Regions from separate parts of the Actinocorallia aurea genome, predicted to be linked through region 2. Evidence: predicted binding sites of a transcription regulator. Region 2 holds the regulator's gene; the other holds the start of a gene.

Region 1 (7,188 bases), on a different contig from region 2:
CCCTGTGCACCATGGCCAGCTGGTAGTTGCGCTGGGACCGGTCGAGGCGGTACTCCTCCACCGAGTTGATGCGGCCTTCGGCCATGACGAGATGCAAGGATCCTTCGGCCGGGCCGCTCGGCGACTCGCAGAAGATCACCATTCCGTTGACGACTTCGATGCTCCGGGCGACCTCCTCTGGCAGGCGCTCGTACTGCTCCTCGGTGATCTGGAGGCTGGCTGGGTCCGTGGCCATACGGGTAGACACACCGGCCTCTTCCTCGTCCGGACTCGGTGACGCCAGCCTAACGCCCAGTGGTCAGTGTGAGGCGCGCTCAACGGAAGGCGTGGGCGGTGGTCCAGATTTGGGTGCGGCCGGTTTCGGCGGGGGCTGCGGGGGTGGTGGGGCGGGTTTCGGTGCGGCGGTAGCCGATCTCGATGGCGCCGGGGCCGACCCTGCGGTGCATCCCGAATCCACCGAGGGCGGTGCCGTCGGGGGCGTAGGCGCCGTAGAGGTAGGCGTCGCCGTTGCGCCAGTCGTCATGGGCGGCCGCGAGCATCTCGATCTCGTCGTCCAGGGTGAGCGGGCGGGCCGCCCACGGCATCCACGGGTAGAGCTCGGCGAACGAGGCGTTCGTGGCCCCCAGCAGCACCTGGGCATCCCTTTCGCGGCTCCTGCGCAGTACTGCGTCGCCGAGATCCAGTGACTCCGGCGGTTGCGCCGCCCCCGGCGGCACGGCGGTTCCGTCTCTGACGTGCATGGCACCCCCTCTCGTCCGAAGATGTTCCCCTTCGTGCTCCTTGTGCCCTCGGGGTCGTGCTGTCAGGCATGGCACCCATCACCCGCGTCAACAAACCTGCGGATCGATACACCTAGCGGCTCCTTTCGCACCTGCGCAGCCCCTCTTCCTCGCGCTCCTCGTCGAGGAAGAGGGGCTGTGTGCGTTGCTCCGGATTCGTCATTCGTCCTGATCGGGGGCCCGCCCGCGCCGCCGGGCGGGCCCCACGCGGTCGACGGGGCGGCACGAGCGGGTGTATCGTTATTACGTAATCGCGAAATCACGTCAAGGGGTGAACTTTGGAGCAGGGGGAGGAGCGGGCCGGGGAGTCCGACGAGGCGGGGCGCGCGGTGGAGGAGCGTTCGGTCGAGGAGCGGCTGAGCGCGGTCGAGGAGGCGCTCGCGGGGCTGCTGAGCGGCGCCCGGTCGCCTACCGGTCCGCCCGTGGACGAGGCCGGCCCGACATCGGATGTCTTCTGGGCGCTGGAGGGCCTGCGTGCACGCGCGCCCGCGCCGGGCGCGGTGATGATCGTCGGAGACGTCGGGCTGCCCGACGGGCGGGGCGCGGCCTGGCAGGTCGGCGCGGGCACCGCGGATCTGCTGGACGACGAGTGGGCTCCGCTGGCCGACGCGTTCGCGGCGCTCGGCCATCCCGTCCGGCTCCGGCTGGTGCGCGAGGTGCTGCGCGGCCGCGGCACCGCCCGCGAGCTCGCCGAACTCGACGGGATGGGCACGACCGGCCAGGTGTACCACCACCTGCGCCAGCTCGTCGCGGCCGGCTGGCTGCGCGGAGGCGAAGGCGGCCGCCACGAGGTGCCGGCCGAGCGGGTGGTGCCGCTGCTCACCACGATCCTCGGGGGGCGGCGATGAACGATCGTCTCAGACGCGCGATCGCCCGCCTGGGCGACGTCTGGATCAAGGTCTTCTTCGTCGGGGTGCTGGCGCTGGTGCTGTCGGACATCCCCGGCCTGACCTACTTCGCCTTCCTCGGCGTGCTGGGCCTGGCCTTCGTGCGCCCGCGCTGGGACCGGAGCCTGGAGCCCATCCCGGTCGCGGCCCCGGTGGCCGGGCGGTGGCTCGCGCTCAACAGTCCGGGCACGCGCGTTCCCGCGCACGGCACCCGCGGGTACGCGCAGACCTATGCGATCGATGTCCTCGTGCCGGCGGCGGTCACCGGAGCAGAGGGGGAGCACCCGCGGCCGCGCGCCGGCTGGGGCCGCCTCCGTTCGGCCGCCGCGTACCCGTCCTTCGGCCGGCCCGTCCTCGCGGTGGCCGACGGCGTCGTGGTGAAGGCGGGCGGAGCCCAACGCGACCACCGCGCCCGCGACACCGTGCCCGGCCTGGCCTACCTGGCGGTCGAGGGCTTCTTCCGCCAGGTGGGCGGCTGGCGCTTCGTCTTCGGCAACCACGTGATCGTCGACCACGGCGGCGGCGTCCACTCGGCCTACGCGCACCTGCGGCGCGGCTCGGTGAAGGTCCGCGCGGGCGACCGGGTCCGCACCGGCCAGCCCCTCGGCGAGGTGGGCAACAGTGGCAACACCACCGAGCCGCACCTGCACTTCCAGCTCATGGACCGCCCCAGCCCGCTGAGCGCCGCCGGCCTGCCCTTCCGCTGGCCCGCCATCACCCCCGCCGACGGCCTCGTCGCCCCCGCCTACGGCCTGCCGGACCCCGAGATCCCCACCATCCCGGGCCTCCCCACCGACTCCAGCATCTTCGAGGCCCCACCACCCCCGCTGCCCACGTCTTGTGGCGTGCGCGGCGAAGGGGGTCGGTGACGGTCCGGCTCTGGTTCGCCCGAATCCGTAGAGGGTTTCCCGGAGAGGTGGGGGCGGTGCGGGGCGGGACGGGCCGCGGCCGGGAGCGCAGGGGAATGCGGGGCGGGGTGTGGAGGTTTCAAGGCAATCCTCGCTCCTTTGGGGGTTCGTCGGGTTGATCGCTGTCGGCGAACAAGGGTGGGGAATGAACCAAGGCTCTGGTTTCTTGAGTGTGAGTGACTCAAGAACCATGACTGGGGAGTGAAATGAGCGAGAGACTGACGGTGCCCGTGCTGCCGCTCGACGACACGGTCGTGCTGCCCGGCATGGTCGTGCCGCTGGAGCTGAACGACCGCGAGGTGCGGGCCGCGATAGAGGCGGCGCGGGCCGTGGCGGCCGGCAAGCCGCGCGTCCTGCTGGTGCCGCGCGTCGAGGGCAGGTACGCGGACGTCGGCGTGCTCGGCGTCGTCGAGCGCGAGGGAAGGCTGCCGGGCGGGGAGCCCGGGGCCGTCGTCCGGGCCGTGAGCCGGGTCCGCATCGGCACCGGCACGACCGGGCCCGGCGCGGCGCTGTGGGTCGAGGGCGACACCGTCGACATCCCGGCCGCGGGGCCCGAGGCCGCCAAGCTGGCCAAGGAGTACAAGGGCCTGCTCCAGGCGATCCTCCAGCACCGGGGGGCCTGGCAGCTCACCGACATCGTGCAGCAGATCGACGACCCGTCGATCCTCGCCGACCAGGCGGGCTACGCGCCCTACCTGAGCGTCGAGCAGAAGATCACCCTGCTGGAGACCGCCGACGTGGTCGAGCGGCTCGACCTGGTGACGGGCTGGGCCCGCGACCAGCTCGCCGAACTCGACGTCGCCGAGACGATCCGCAAGGACGTCCAGGACGGCATCGACAAGCAGCAGCGCGAGTTCCTGCTGAAGCAGCAGCTGCAGGCCGTCCGCAAGGAGCTGGCCGAGCTGAACGGCGATGCCGAGGAGGGCGAGGAGGAGGACTACCGCGCCCGCATCGAGGCCGCGAACCTGCCGGAGAAGGTGGAACGCGCCGCGCTGAAGGAGGTCGACAAGCTGGAGAGGTCCAGCGACGCCTCCCCCGAAGGCTCCTGGATCCGCACCTGGCTGGACACCGTCCTGGAGATCCCGTGGAACACGCGTTCCGAGGACTCCTACGACATCGAGGCGGCCCGCGCCGTCCTGGACGCCGACCACGCCGGCCTGGCCGACGTGAAGGAGCGGATCATCGAGTACCTGGCCGTCCGCAAGCGGCGGGCCGACCGGGGCCTCGGGGTCGTCGGCGGACGCAGGTCCGGCGCGGTGCTCGCGCTCGCGGGTCCTCCCGGAGTCGGCAAGACCAGCCTGGGCGAGTCGGTCGCGCGGGCGATGGGCCGCGAGTTCGTCCGGGTCGCGCTCGGCGGTGTCCGGGACGAGGCGGAGATCCGCGGCCACCGGCGCACCTACGTGGGCGCGCTGCCGGGCCGGATCGTCCGGGCGATCAAGGAGGCCGGTTCGATGAACCCGGTCGTCCTGCTCGACGAGATCGACAAGGTCGGCTCGGACTACCGGGGCGACCCGACGGCGGCCCTGCTGGAGGTCCTCGACCCGGCGCAGAACCACACGTTCCGCGACCACTACCTGGAGGTGGAGCTGGACCTGTCGGACGTGCTGTTCCTGGCCACCGCGAACTCCCTGGAGACGATCCCCGGCCCCCTGCTCGACCGCATGGAGCTGGTGACGCTCGACGGCTACACCGAGGACGAGAAGGTCACGATCGCGCGCGACCACCTGCTGCCCCGCCAGCTCGACAAGGCGGGCCTGGAGTCCGGCGACGTCGTCTTCCCCGACGAGGCGCTGCGGCTGATCGCGGGCGAGTACACCCGTGAGGCGGGCGTCCGCTCCTTGGAGCGGTCGATCGCGCGGGTGCTGCGCAAGGTCACCGCGAAGGCCGCGCTGAACCAGGTGGAGCTGCCGGTCGTGATCAACGACCTGACCGACTACCTGGGCCGGCCCCGGTTCACCCCGGAGGTCTCGCTCAAGGAGTCCGAGCGGCGCACGGCGGTCCCTGGCGTGTCCACGGGCCTGGCCGTGACGGGCGCGGGCGGCGACGTCCTGTACGTCGAGGCGTCTTTGGCGGACGCCGAGACGGGCGACACCGGCGTGACCCTGACGGGCCAGCTCGGCGACGTCATGAAGGAGTCGGCGAGGATCGCCCTGTCGTACCTGCGCTCGCGCGGCGCGGAGCTGGAGCTGCCCGTCGGGGATCTGAAGGACAGGGGCGTGCACATCCACGTGCCGGCCGGAGCGGTCCCGAAGGACGGCCCGTCGGCGGGCGTGACGATGACGACGGCGCTCGCCTCGCTCCTGTCGGGCCGCCCGGTCCGGCCGGACGTGGCGATGACCGGTGAGGTCTCCCTCACCGGCCGGGTCCTGCCGATCGGCGGGGTGAAGCAGAAGCTGCTGGCCGCGCACCGGGCGGGGATCACCACGGTCCTGATCCCGAAGCGCAACGAGCCCGATCTGGACGACGTCCCGGCCGAGGTCCTCGGTCAGCTCACCGTCCACGCGGTCGCCGACGTCCGCGAGGTCCTGGCGATCGCGCTGGAGCCCGCGACGGCAGGCACCGTCGCCGCCTAGGCGGTGACGGGCGGGGGCCGGTCCCTACGGGGGCCGGCCCCTTCGCCATGTCCGCGGGCGACGGATATGAACGATCTTCAGATTCCGGGTCCCGGGTGTTCACCTTCGATTCCCTGCCGTGTGACGCGCCGCGCGGAGACTTCGGCGGGGCCGCCGAGGTGCGGCGGCCGGAAAGAAGACCATGAACACCCTGCCGATGAATCGCCGCGCCCTGTTCAAGCGGACCGCCGCCGTCGCCGCGGGCGTCGCCGCGGTCCACGCGGTGCCCGCGTGGGCGCTCCCGGCCTCCGCCGCCGCGGCCCTGCCCTTCGTGGACGACTACCGGTCCAACGTCGCGGCGAACCTGACCGCGCAGACCAACGCCGCGGTCCGGATCCTGTCCGGCATGCAGGCGCTGTGGCGGACCGGCACGGCCTGGAACACCGGCACGGTGCTCGCCCGCCGCGTCCTGCGCGACAACATGCGCTACAGCGCGGCGGTCACCCGCCACCGCACGAGCGCGCAGGCGAAGGAGGCGTTCGTCCTCGACCGGCAGCACCAGAGTTACTCGGCCATCGCGGGGCTCGGCCCGCTCGCCGCCGCCTACAAGGCAGGAGCCCTGGCCGTCACCGGGATCACCGATGCCCCCGAGGGCACCCCGGCGACGTCGATCAGCGAGACGCTCCCCGCGGGCGCGCCCGCCGGATCCGCGCTCGGCGCGGGCTCCACCTCCTCGGCCCTCGGCAAGGTCGTCGAACTCGTCAACACGGTCCGCGGCTCCTACTCCTCGGGCAACCCCTCGAAGGCCGCCTACCAGTACCCGCGCCCGTGGCGCACGAACGAGGACAGCGAGGTCGTCGACACCGGCGCGCTCGACGCGTTCGGCTACCCGGTCTACGCCTCGGACGTCGTCGTCGCGCCCCAGCTGCTGCGCCAGCGCAACACCAACCCCGCCGACGACGGCGGCTTCGTGAGCGGTCACACCAACGCCGCCTACCTCGCCTCGCTGGCGCTGGCCTACGCGGTCCCCGAGCGGTTCCAGGAGCTGTTCGCGCGGGCCGCCGAGGTCGGGCACAGCCGCATCACCGCGGGCATGCACTCGCCGGTGGACGTGGTCGGCGGCCGGATCCTGGCGACGGCGCTGGCCGCCGCGATCCTCGGCGACCCGGCGAACGCGGCGCTCAAGGCCGCCGCCCGCGCGCAGGCCGCGTCCTACCTCCAGGCCGCGACGGGCACCGACGCGAACACCCTCTTCGCCTACGCGCACTCCGCGGGCCGCGACACCGACCCGTTCGCCGACCGCGAGGCCAACCGCCGGGCCCTCGCCCCCCGCCTCACCTACATCCTGCCCAAGACGGGGCGGCGCACCGACGTCGTCGTGCCCAAGGGCGCCGAGGCGCTGCTGGAGACCCGCCTGCCCTACCTGGACGCGGCGCAGATCCGCGAGGTCCTGCGCACGACGGCCCTGCGCGACGAGTACGCGCTGATCGACGGCCCCGAGGAGTGGGGCCGCCTCGACCTGTTCGCCGCTGCCGACGGCTACGGCGCGTTCGACCGCGACGTCACCGTCACCCTCGACGCGGCGGCCGGAGGGTTCCACGCCGCCGACGCCTGGCGCAACGACATCGACGGCCGCGGCGGCCTCACCAAGGCCGGGACGGGCTCGCTCACCCTCTCCGGCGACAACTCCTACCGGGGCGGCACGACCGTCAAGGCGGGCGTCCTGGTGGCGGCTTCGCGCGACGCGCTCGGCCGCGGCGACGTCAGGGTCGACGGCGGCGCGCTGCGCGTCACCGCGTCCGGCGCGCGGGTGCGCGGCGACCTCGCCGTGCGCGGCGCACTGGAGCTGACGGCAGGGAAGGGCCACGACGCCCTCGACGTGTCCGGCACGGTCGCTCCCGCCGCAGGGTCGGTGCTGCGCGTCTCCCTCGACGGGGTCAAGGGCGGCTCCGTCCAGGTCATCGAGGGCCGGATCAAGGGCCGTTTCGCGGCGGTCGAGGCCGACGGCCGCCGCGTCACCCCGGTCTACTCCTCGCGCGGTCTCTCGCTGCGACTTTCCTGA
Region 2 (7,188 bases):
GACGGAGGAAGCGGACGATGGCACGTGCGGTCGGTATCGACCTCGGGACGACCAACTCGGTCGTCGCGATTCTGGAGGGCGGCGAGCCCACCGTGATCGCAAACGCGGAGGGGTCGCGGACCACGCCGTCCGTCGTGGCCTTCGCGAAGAACGGCGAGGTGCTCGTCGGTGAGGTCGCCAAGCGGCAGGCCGTCACCAACGTGGACCGGACCATCCGCTCGGTGAAGCGTGAGATCGGCACCGACTGGAAGGTCGGGATCGACGGTAAGGACTTCACCCCGCAGCAGATCAGCGCGTTCGTGCTCCAGAAGCTGAAGCGCGACGCCGAGGCCTACCTGGGCGAGAAGGTCACCGACGCGGTGATCACCGTCCCGGCCTACTTCAGCGACCACCAGCGGCAGTCCACCAAGGAGGCCGGCCAGATCGCGGGGCTCAACGTCCTGCGCATCATCAACGAGCCGACCGCGGCCGCCCTGGCCTACCACCTCGAGCGCGAGGGCGAGGCCACCATCCTGGTCTTCGACCTCGGCGGCGGCACCTTCGACGTCTCGCTGCTCGAAGTCGGCGACGGCGTCGTGGAGGTCAAGGCCACGAGCGGCGACAACCACCTGGGCGGCGACGACTGGGACAACAAGGTCGTCGACTGGCTGGTCACCAACTTCAAGAACGCCCACGGCGTGGACCTCTCCAAGGACAAGATGGCGCTCCAGCGCCTGCGCGAGGCCGCGGAGAAGGCGAAGATCGAGCTGTCCTCCTCCTCGGAGACCACGATCAACCTGCCGTACATCACCGCCTCGGCCGAGGGCCCCCTGCACCTCGACGAGAAGCTGACCCGGGCGGAGTTCCAGCGGCTCACCTCCGATCTGCTCGACCGGTGCAAGGCGCCGTTCCAGCAGGTCATCAAGGACGCCAAGATCACCGTCGACAAGATCGACCACGTGGTCCTGGTGGGCGGCTCGACCCGTATGCCCGCAGTGACGGAGCTCGTCAAGGAGCTGTCCGGCAAGGAGCCGAACAAGGGCGTGAACCCGGACGAGGTCGTGGCCGTCGGCGCCGCGCTCCAGGCCGGCGTCCTGAAGGGCGAGGTCAAGGATGTCCTCCTGCTCGACGTCACCCCGCTGTCCCTCGGCATCGAGACCAAGGGCGGCATCTTCACCAAGATCATCGAGCGGAACACCACGATCCCGACGAAGCGCTCGGAGACCTTCACCACGGCCGACGACAACCAGCCGTCCGTGGAGATCCAGGTCTACCAGGGCGAGCGCGAGATCGCGGCGTACAACAAGAAGCTCGGCACCTTCCAGCTCACCGGCCTGCCCCCGGCGCCCCGCGGCGTCCCGCAGATCGAGGTGGCCTTCGACATCGACGCCAACGGCATCGTGAACGTCTCGGCCAAGGACCTCGGCACCGGCAAGGAGCAGTCGATGGTCATCTCCGGCGGCTCCGCGCTGCCGAAGGACGACATCGACCGGATGATGCGCGAGGCCGAGCAGTACGCCGAGGAAGACCGCCGGATCAAGGAGCAGGCCGAGATCCGCAACCAGGCCGAGACCCTCACGTACTCGACGGAGAAGTTCGTCAAGGAGAACGAGGACAAGCTGCCGGAGGACCTCAAGAAGGAGGTCACCGACGGCATCGCCGAGGTGCGCAAGGACCTCGAGGGCACCGACACCGACGCGATCAAGGCGTCGGCCGAGAAGCTGGCCCAGTCGTCGCAGAAGCTCGGCGCGGCGCTCTACGCCCAGCAGCAGGCCGACGACTCCGCGGCCTCCGCGCCCGGCGCCGACTCCAACGCGCAGGACGACGAGGTCGTGGACGCCGAGATCATCGACGACGACAAGGACACCAAGTGAGCAGTTCTCAGGAAGAACCGGTGATCCGCGACTCGCGGCGCATCGATCCTGAGACGGGCGAGCTGCGGACCCCTTCCACCGAGGAGGAGTCCGCGGCTCCGGCCGACGAGGCGGTCGATGAGGCCTCCGCGGAGTTGCGCGAGCAGCTCGAGGAGCGCACCAAGGACCTTCAGAGGCTCCAGGCCGAGTACGTGAACTACCGCAAGCGGGTGGAACGCGACAGGGTGGCCGTGCGGGAGCAGGCCATCGCGGGCGTGCTCACCGATCTGCTGCCGATCCTCGACAGCGTCGACAAGGCCCGCGAGCACGACGAGCTCGTGGGGGCCTTCAAGTCCGTGGGCGAATCCCTGGAGACGACCCTCGGCAAGCTGGGGCTGGAGCGCTACGGGGCGGTCGGCGATCCGTTCGATCCGAACGTGCACGAGGCCCTGACCCACGTCCCGTCCGCGGATGTGGAGGAGGAGTCGGTGCTGGAGGTCTACCAGCCCGGATACCGGATCGGCGAGCGCGTCGTCCGGCCGGCCCGTGTGGTCGTCGCCGGACCGCAGGCCTGAACTGACACCTGTCCCGGGGGCGGTGGCCCGCCCCCGGGACCAGATCCGAAGCACATTTCGAAGGGGAGCCGGTGAGCACCAAGGACTACCTTGAGAAGGACTATTACAAGTCCCTGGGTGTCGCCAAGACCGCCACCCAGGACGAGATCAAGAAGTCCTACCGGAAGCTCGCTCGCAAGTACCACCCCGACGCCAACAAGGGCGACGCCGAGGCCGAGGAGCGGTTCAAGGAGATCTCCGAGGCCTACGACGTCCTGTCCGACGACAAGCGCCGCAAGGAGTACGACGAGGTCAGGGCGTACGGGGGCGGCGCGTTCCGCGGCGGGGGTCCGGGCGGCGGTCCGCAGGGCTTCGACCTCAACGACCTTTTCGGCAACGCGCCGGGAGGGGCCGGGGCGGGCGAACGCCTCGGCGACCTCTTCGGCGGGCTGTTCGGCCGCGGCGGCGGCCAGACCCGCACCACCTCGGCACGCCGGCCGCGCCGTGGCCAGGACGTCGAGTCCGAGGTGACCCTGACGTTCAGCGAGGCGCTCGACGGCATCACCGTCCCGCTGCGGCTGTCGTCCGAGGCGCCCTGCCAGACGTGCCGGGGAACCGGCGCCAAGGCGGGCACCCTGCCACGGGTCTGCCCCTACTGCGACGGCACCGGCCAGGAGACCCGCAACATGGGCGGGTTCGGCTTCGCCGAGCCGTGCAGCCACTGCCACGGCCGCGGCATGGTCGTCGACGACCCGTGCCCGACCTGCAACGGCAGCGGCCGGGCCATCGGCACCCGCACGATCCAGGCGCGCATCCCCGCGGGCGTGAAGGACGGCCAGACCATCCGGCTCAAGGGCAAGGGAGCGCCCGGCGAGAGCGGCGGCCCGGCGGGCGACCTGCTCGTCAGGCTGAAGGTCTCCGGCCATCCCGTCTTCGGGCGCGACGGCGACAACCTCACCGTGAACGTCCCGGTGACGTTCCCCGAGGCGGCCCTCGGCGCGGAGATCCTGGTGCCGGTGCACGGCGGCCAGCCCGTCAAGCTCCGCATCCCCGAGGGCACTCCGAACGGCCGGACCTTCCGGGTCCGCGGCCGGGGCGCGACCCGCCGCGACGGCACCAAGGGCGATCTCCTGGCGACCGTCGAGGTGAACGTGCCACAGAAGCTGTCGGACGAGGAGCGCAAGTCCCTCACCGAGCTTTCGGAGACCCACCGCGGCGACGACCTGCGCCAGAGCCTGGTGCAGCAGGCGAGGGAGGGGTAGCAGTGGAGTTCCCCGACGACACCCCGGTCTACGTCATTTCGATCGCGGCGCAGCTGTCGGGCCTGCACCCGCAGACACTGCGCACCTACGACCGTATGGGGCTGGTCTCCCCAGGCCGGGCGTCCGGCCGTGGCCGCCGGTACTCCGCACGCGACATCGCCGCGCTGCGCGAGATCCAGCGGCTCTCCCAGGAGGAAGGGGTCAATCTCGCGGGCATCAGCAAGATCCTCGAACTCCAGCGCCAGAACGACGAGCTGAGAGACGAGTTCGCCCGGCTGCGCAGGCTCGTCGAGGAGCTGGGCAACGAACTCGAATCCACCCGCGCCGTCGCCGCCAGACTCGCGCAGATGCGCGGGGAAGGGCGCGGAGGCGACCTGGTCCCCATCCGGCAGACCGGGGTCGTCCTCTGGCGGAAACAGCAGGACTGAAGGCCTATCAACGCGGGGGTTGATCCATGGACTACAAGCTGACCAACAAGAGCCAGGACGCGGTCTCGGTCGCGGTCCGCCGGGCGGCCTCGGAGGGCAGTCCGCAGGTCGAACCGGCCCATCTGCTGGCCGCGCTGCTCTCGCAGAGCGAAGGCACGTCGGTGCCGTTGCTGGAGGCCGTCGGGGCGGATCCTTCGGCGATTCGCCGACGCACCGAGGAGATCATCGCGGGCCTGCCGAAGGCGCAGGGCTCGACGGTGGCGGCGCCCCAGACGTCGCGGCAGCTCCTCGCCTCGCTGAACACCGCGGCTTCGCGCGCCCGCCAACTCCAGGACGAGTACGTCTCCACCGAGCACCTCCTGGTCGGCCTCGCGACCGACGGCGGCCAGGTCGCCGAACTGCTGCGCGAGTACGGCGCCTCTCCCGACGCGCTCCTCGACGCGTTCGAGAAGGTCCGCGGGCACGGGCGCATCACCAGCGAGAACCCCGAAGACACCTTCCAGTCTTTGGAGAAGTACGGCGTCGACCTCACCCAGAAGGCGCGGGACGGCAAACTCGACCCGGTCATCGGCCGCGACTCCGAGATCCGCAGGACCGTCCAGGTGCTCTCACGGCGCACCAAGAACAACCCCGTGCTCATCGGCGAGCCCGGCGTCGGCAAGACGGCCGTCGTCGAGGGGCTCGCGCAGCGCATCGTCACCGGCGACGTGCCGGAGTCGCTGCGCGACAAGCGGCTCATCTCGCTCGACCTCGGCGCGATGGTCGCGGGCGCGAAGTTCCGCGGCGAGTTCGAGGAGCGGCTGAAGGCCGTCCTGAACGAGATCAAGGAGTCCGAGGGCCAGATCATCACGTTCATCGACGAGCTGCACACCGTCGTCGGAGCGGGCGCGGCCGAAGGCGCGATGGACGCCGGCAACATGCTGAAGCCGATGCTGGCACGGGGCGAGCTGCGCATGATCGGCGCGACCACGCTGGACGAGTACCGCGAGCGGATCGAGAAGGACCCGGCGCTGGAGCGCCGCTTCCAGCAGGTGTTCGTGGGCGAGCCGTCCGTCGAGGACACCATCGCGATCCTGCGCGGGCTCAAAGGCCGCTACGAGGCGCACCACCAGGTCCAGATCTCCGACTCGGCGCTCGTCGCCGCGGCGACCCTCTCGGACCGCTACATCACCTCCCGGTTCCTGCCGGACAAGGCCATCGACCTCGTCGACGAGGCCGCTTCCCGGCTGCGGATGGAGATCGACTCCCGTCCGGTCGAGATCGACCAGCTCCAGCGCACGGTCGACCGGATGAAGATGGAGGAGATGGCGCTCGCCAAGGAGTCCGACGAGGCCTCCCGGCAGCGGCTGGAGAAGCTGCGCGCCGACCTCGCCGACAAGCAGGAGCACCTGCACGGCCTCGTCGGCCGTTGGGAGCAGGAGAAGGCGGGCCTGAACCGGGTCGGCGAGCTGAAGAAGAGGCTCGACGACCTGCACAGCCTCGCCGAGCGGGCACAGCGCGAAGGCGACTTCGAGACGTCGTCGCGGCTCCTGTACGGCGAGATCCCGACCCTGGAGAGGGAGATCTCCCAGGCGTCGGAGGAGGCCGAGACGCGCGGCGCGATGGTGAAGGAGGAGGTAGGCCCCGACGACGTCGCGGACGTGGTGTCGGCGTGGACGGGCATCCCCGCAGGGCGCCTCCTGGAAGGCGAGACGGCCAAGCTGCTCCGCATGGAGGACGTCATAGGCGACCGCCTCATCGGGCAGCGCGACGCGGTCATGGCGGTGTCCGACGCGGTCCGACGCTCCCGCGCCGGCGTGGCCGACCCGGACCGTCCGACGGGCTCGTTCCTGTTCCTCGGCCCGACCGGCGTCGGCAAGACCGAGCTGGCCAAGGCCCTCGCGGACTTCCTGTTCGACGACGAGCGGGCGCTGACCCGGATCGACATGTCGGAGTACTCCGAGAAGCACAGTGTCGCCCGGCTCGTCGGAGCCCCTCCCGGTTACGTCGGGTACGAGGAGGGCGGGCAGCTCACCGAGGCCGTACGGCGCAGGCCTTACAGCGTGGTGCTGCTGGACGAGGTCGAGAAGGCCCACCCCGAGGTCTTCGACCTGCTGCTCCAGGTGCTCGACGACGGCCGCCTCACCGACGGCCAGGGCCGCACCGTCGACTTCCGCAACACCATCCTCATCCTGACCTCCAACCTCGGGTCGCAGTACCTCGTCGACCCGGCGCTGACGAAGGAGGCACAGCGGGAGGCGGTCATGAAGACCGTCCGGATGGCGTTCAAGCCGGAGTTCCTCAACCGGCTCGACGACGTGATCGTCTTCGACGCGCTCTCGCAGGACGAGCTCGCCCAGATCGTCGACCTCCAGGTCCACCGCCTGGCCGACAGGCTCGCCGACCGGCAACTCTCGCTCAAGGTGTCGCCCGACGCCCGCGCCTGGCTCGCCCGCACAGGCTTCGACCCGGCTTACGGAGCGCGTCCGCTGCGCCGCCTCGTCCAGACCGCGATCGGCGACCAGCTCGCCCGCGGCCTCCTGTCGGGCAGCATCCGCGACGGCTCCGAGGTCACCGTCGAGGTAGACCCCGCCACGGACAAGCTCGTCGTCCGCTCCACGGTCCCGCTCAGCAAGCGCTGACTCCTTTCGAAGCCCGCCTCTCCACCCCGGGGAGGCGGGCTTTCCCATGTCCGCCCGCCGCGCCGGAAGGCACCCGATTCCGTGCGGGAAATGCACACGACCCGCCCATTCCACAATTCCAAGAAAAAGGGGTTGACACCTCGCGCGGCCCGTGGGTAATGTTCCCGGCATGGAGATCTGATCCCTTCCGGTTGAGCCGCCCAGCGGCTCCCGCGGCACGGTGAGAGCCCTCAGGCTGCCCTTAGCGCCCGCCACCATGGCATCCCACACGTGCGTCTTTCCCTGAGATCGCTGCGCTCGGCTTCCGCCGGCCTCCCGTCGGCGCGCCGTTTCGCAGGCGTTCCCTTTCACCGGACCCTTTTCCGGAATTCCTTTGTGCGTCGACGCCGACAGGTCGATTCAGCGCGCCCATGGGACGCGGCATTGCCGCCTTCTCTTTTTGTCGCGCTCTTTTCCGCCTCCGCCGACGCCCGCGCCGCCGCGCCTTTTCG

The links. Region 2 encodes HspR, which represses chaperone genes until heat shock. Its sites were predicted from a motif close to ANTTGAGTCNNNNNGACTCAANT; they were not measured.
Region 1: lon (endopeptidase La) is a predicted target of HspR. The motif match lies at 2,739-2,761, and genes of this name have one in related genera.

The regions. Positions count from the first base shown of each region.
Region 1 covers NZ_BAAGPQ010000038.1:154,110-161,297, forward strand. The annotation lists gene ACYVOM_RS39120 (hypothetical protein) at 1-247, opposite strand, end outside; gene ACYVOM_RS39125 (hypothetical protein) at 315-740, opposite strand; gene ACYVOM_RS39130 (ArsR/SmtB family transcription factor) at 1,058-1,627, shown strand; gene ACYVOM_RS39135 (M23 family metallopeptidase) at 1,624-2,535, shown strand; gene lon (endopeptidase La) at 2,781-5,147, shown strand; gene ACYVOM_RS39145 (phosphatase PAP2 family protein) at 5,329-7,188, shown strand.
Region 2 covers NZ_BAAGPQ010000006.1:296,502-303,689, forward strand. The annotation lists gene dnaK (molecular chaperone DnaK) at 18-1,853, shown strand; gene grpE (nucleotide exchange factor GrpE) at 1,850-2,407, shown strand; gene dnaJ (molecular chaperone DnaJ) at 2,479-3,648, shown strand; gene ACYVOM_RS09740 (heat shock protein transcriptional repressor HspR) at 3,651-4,076, shown strand; gene clpB (ATP-dependent chaperone ClpB) at 4,103-6,697, shown strand.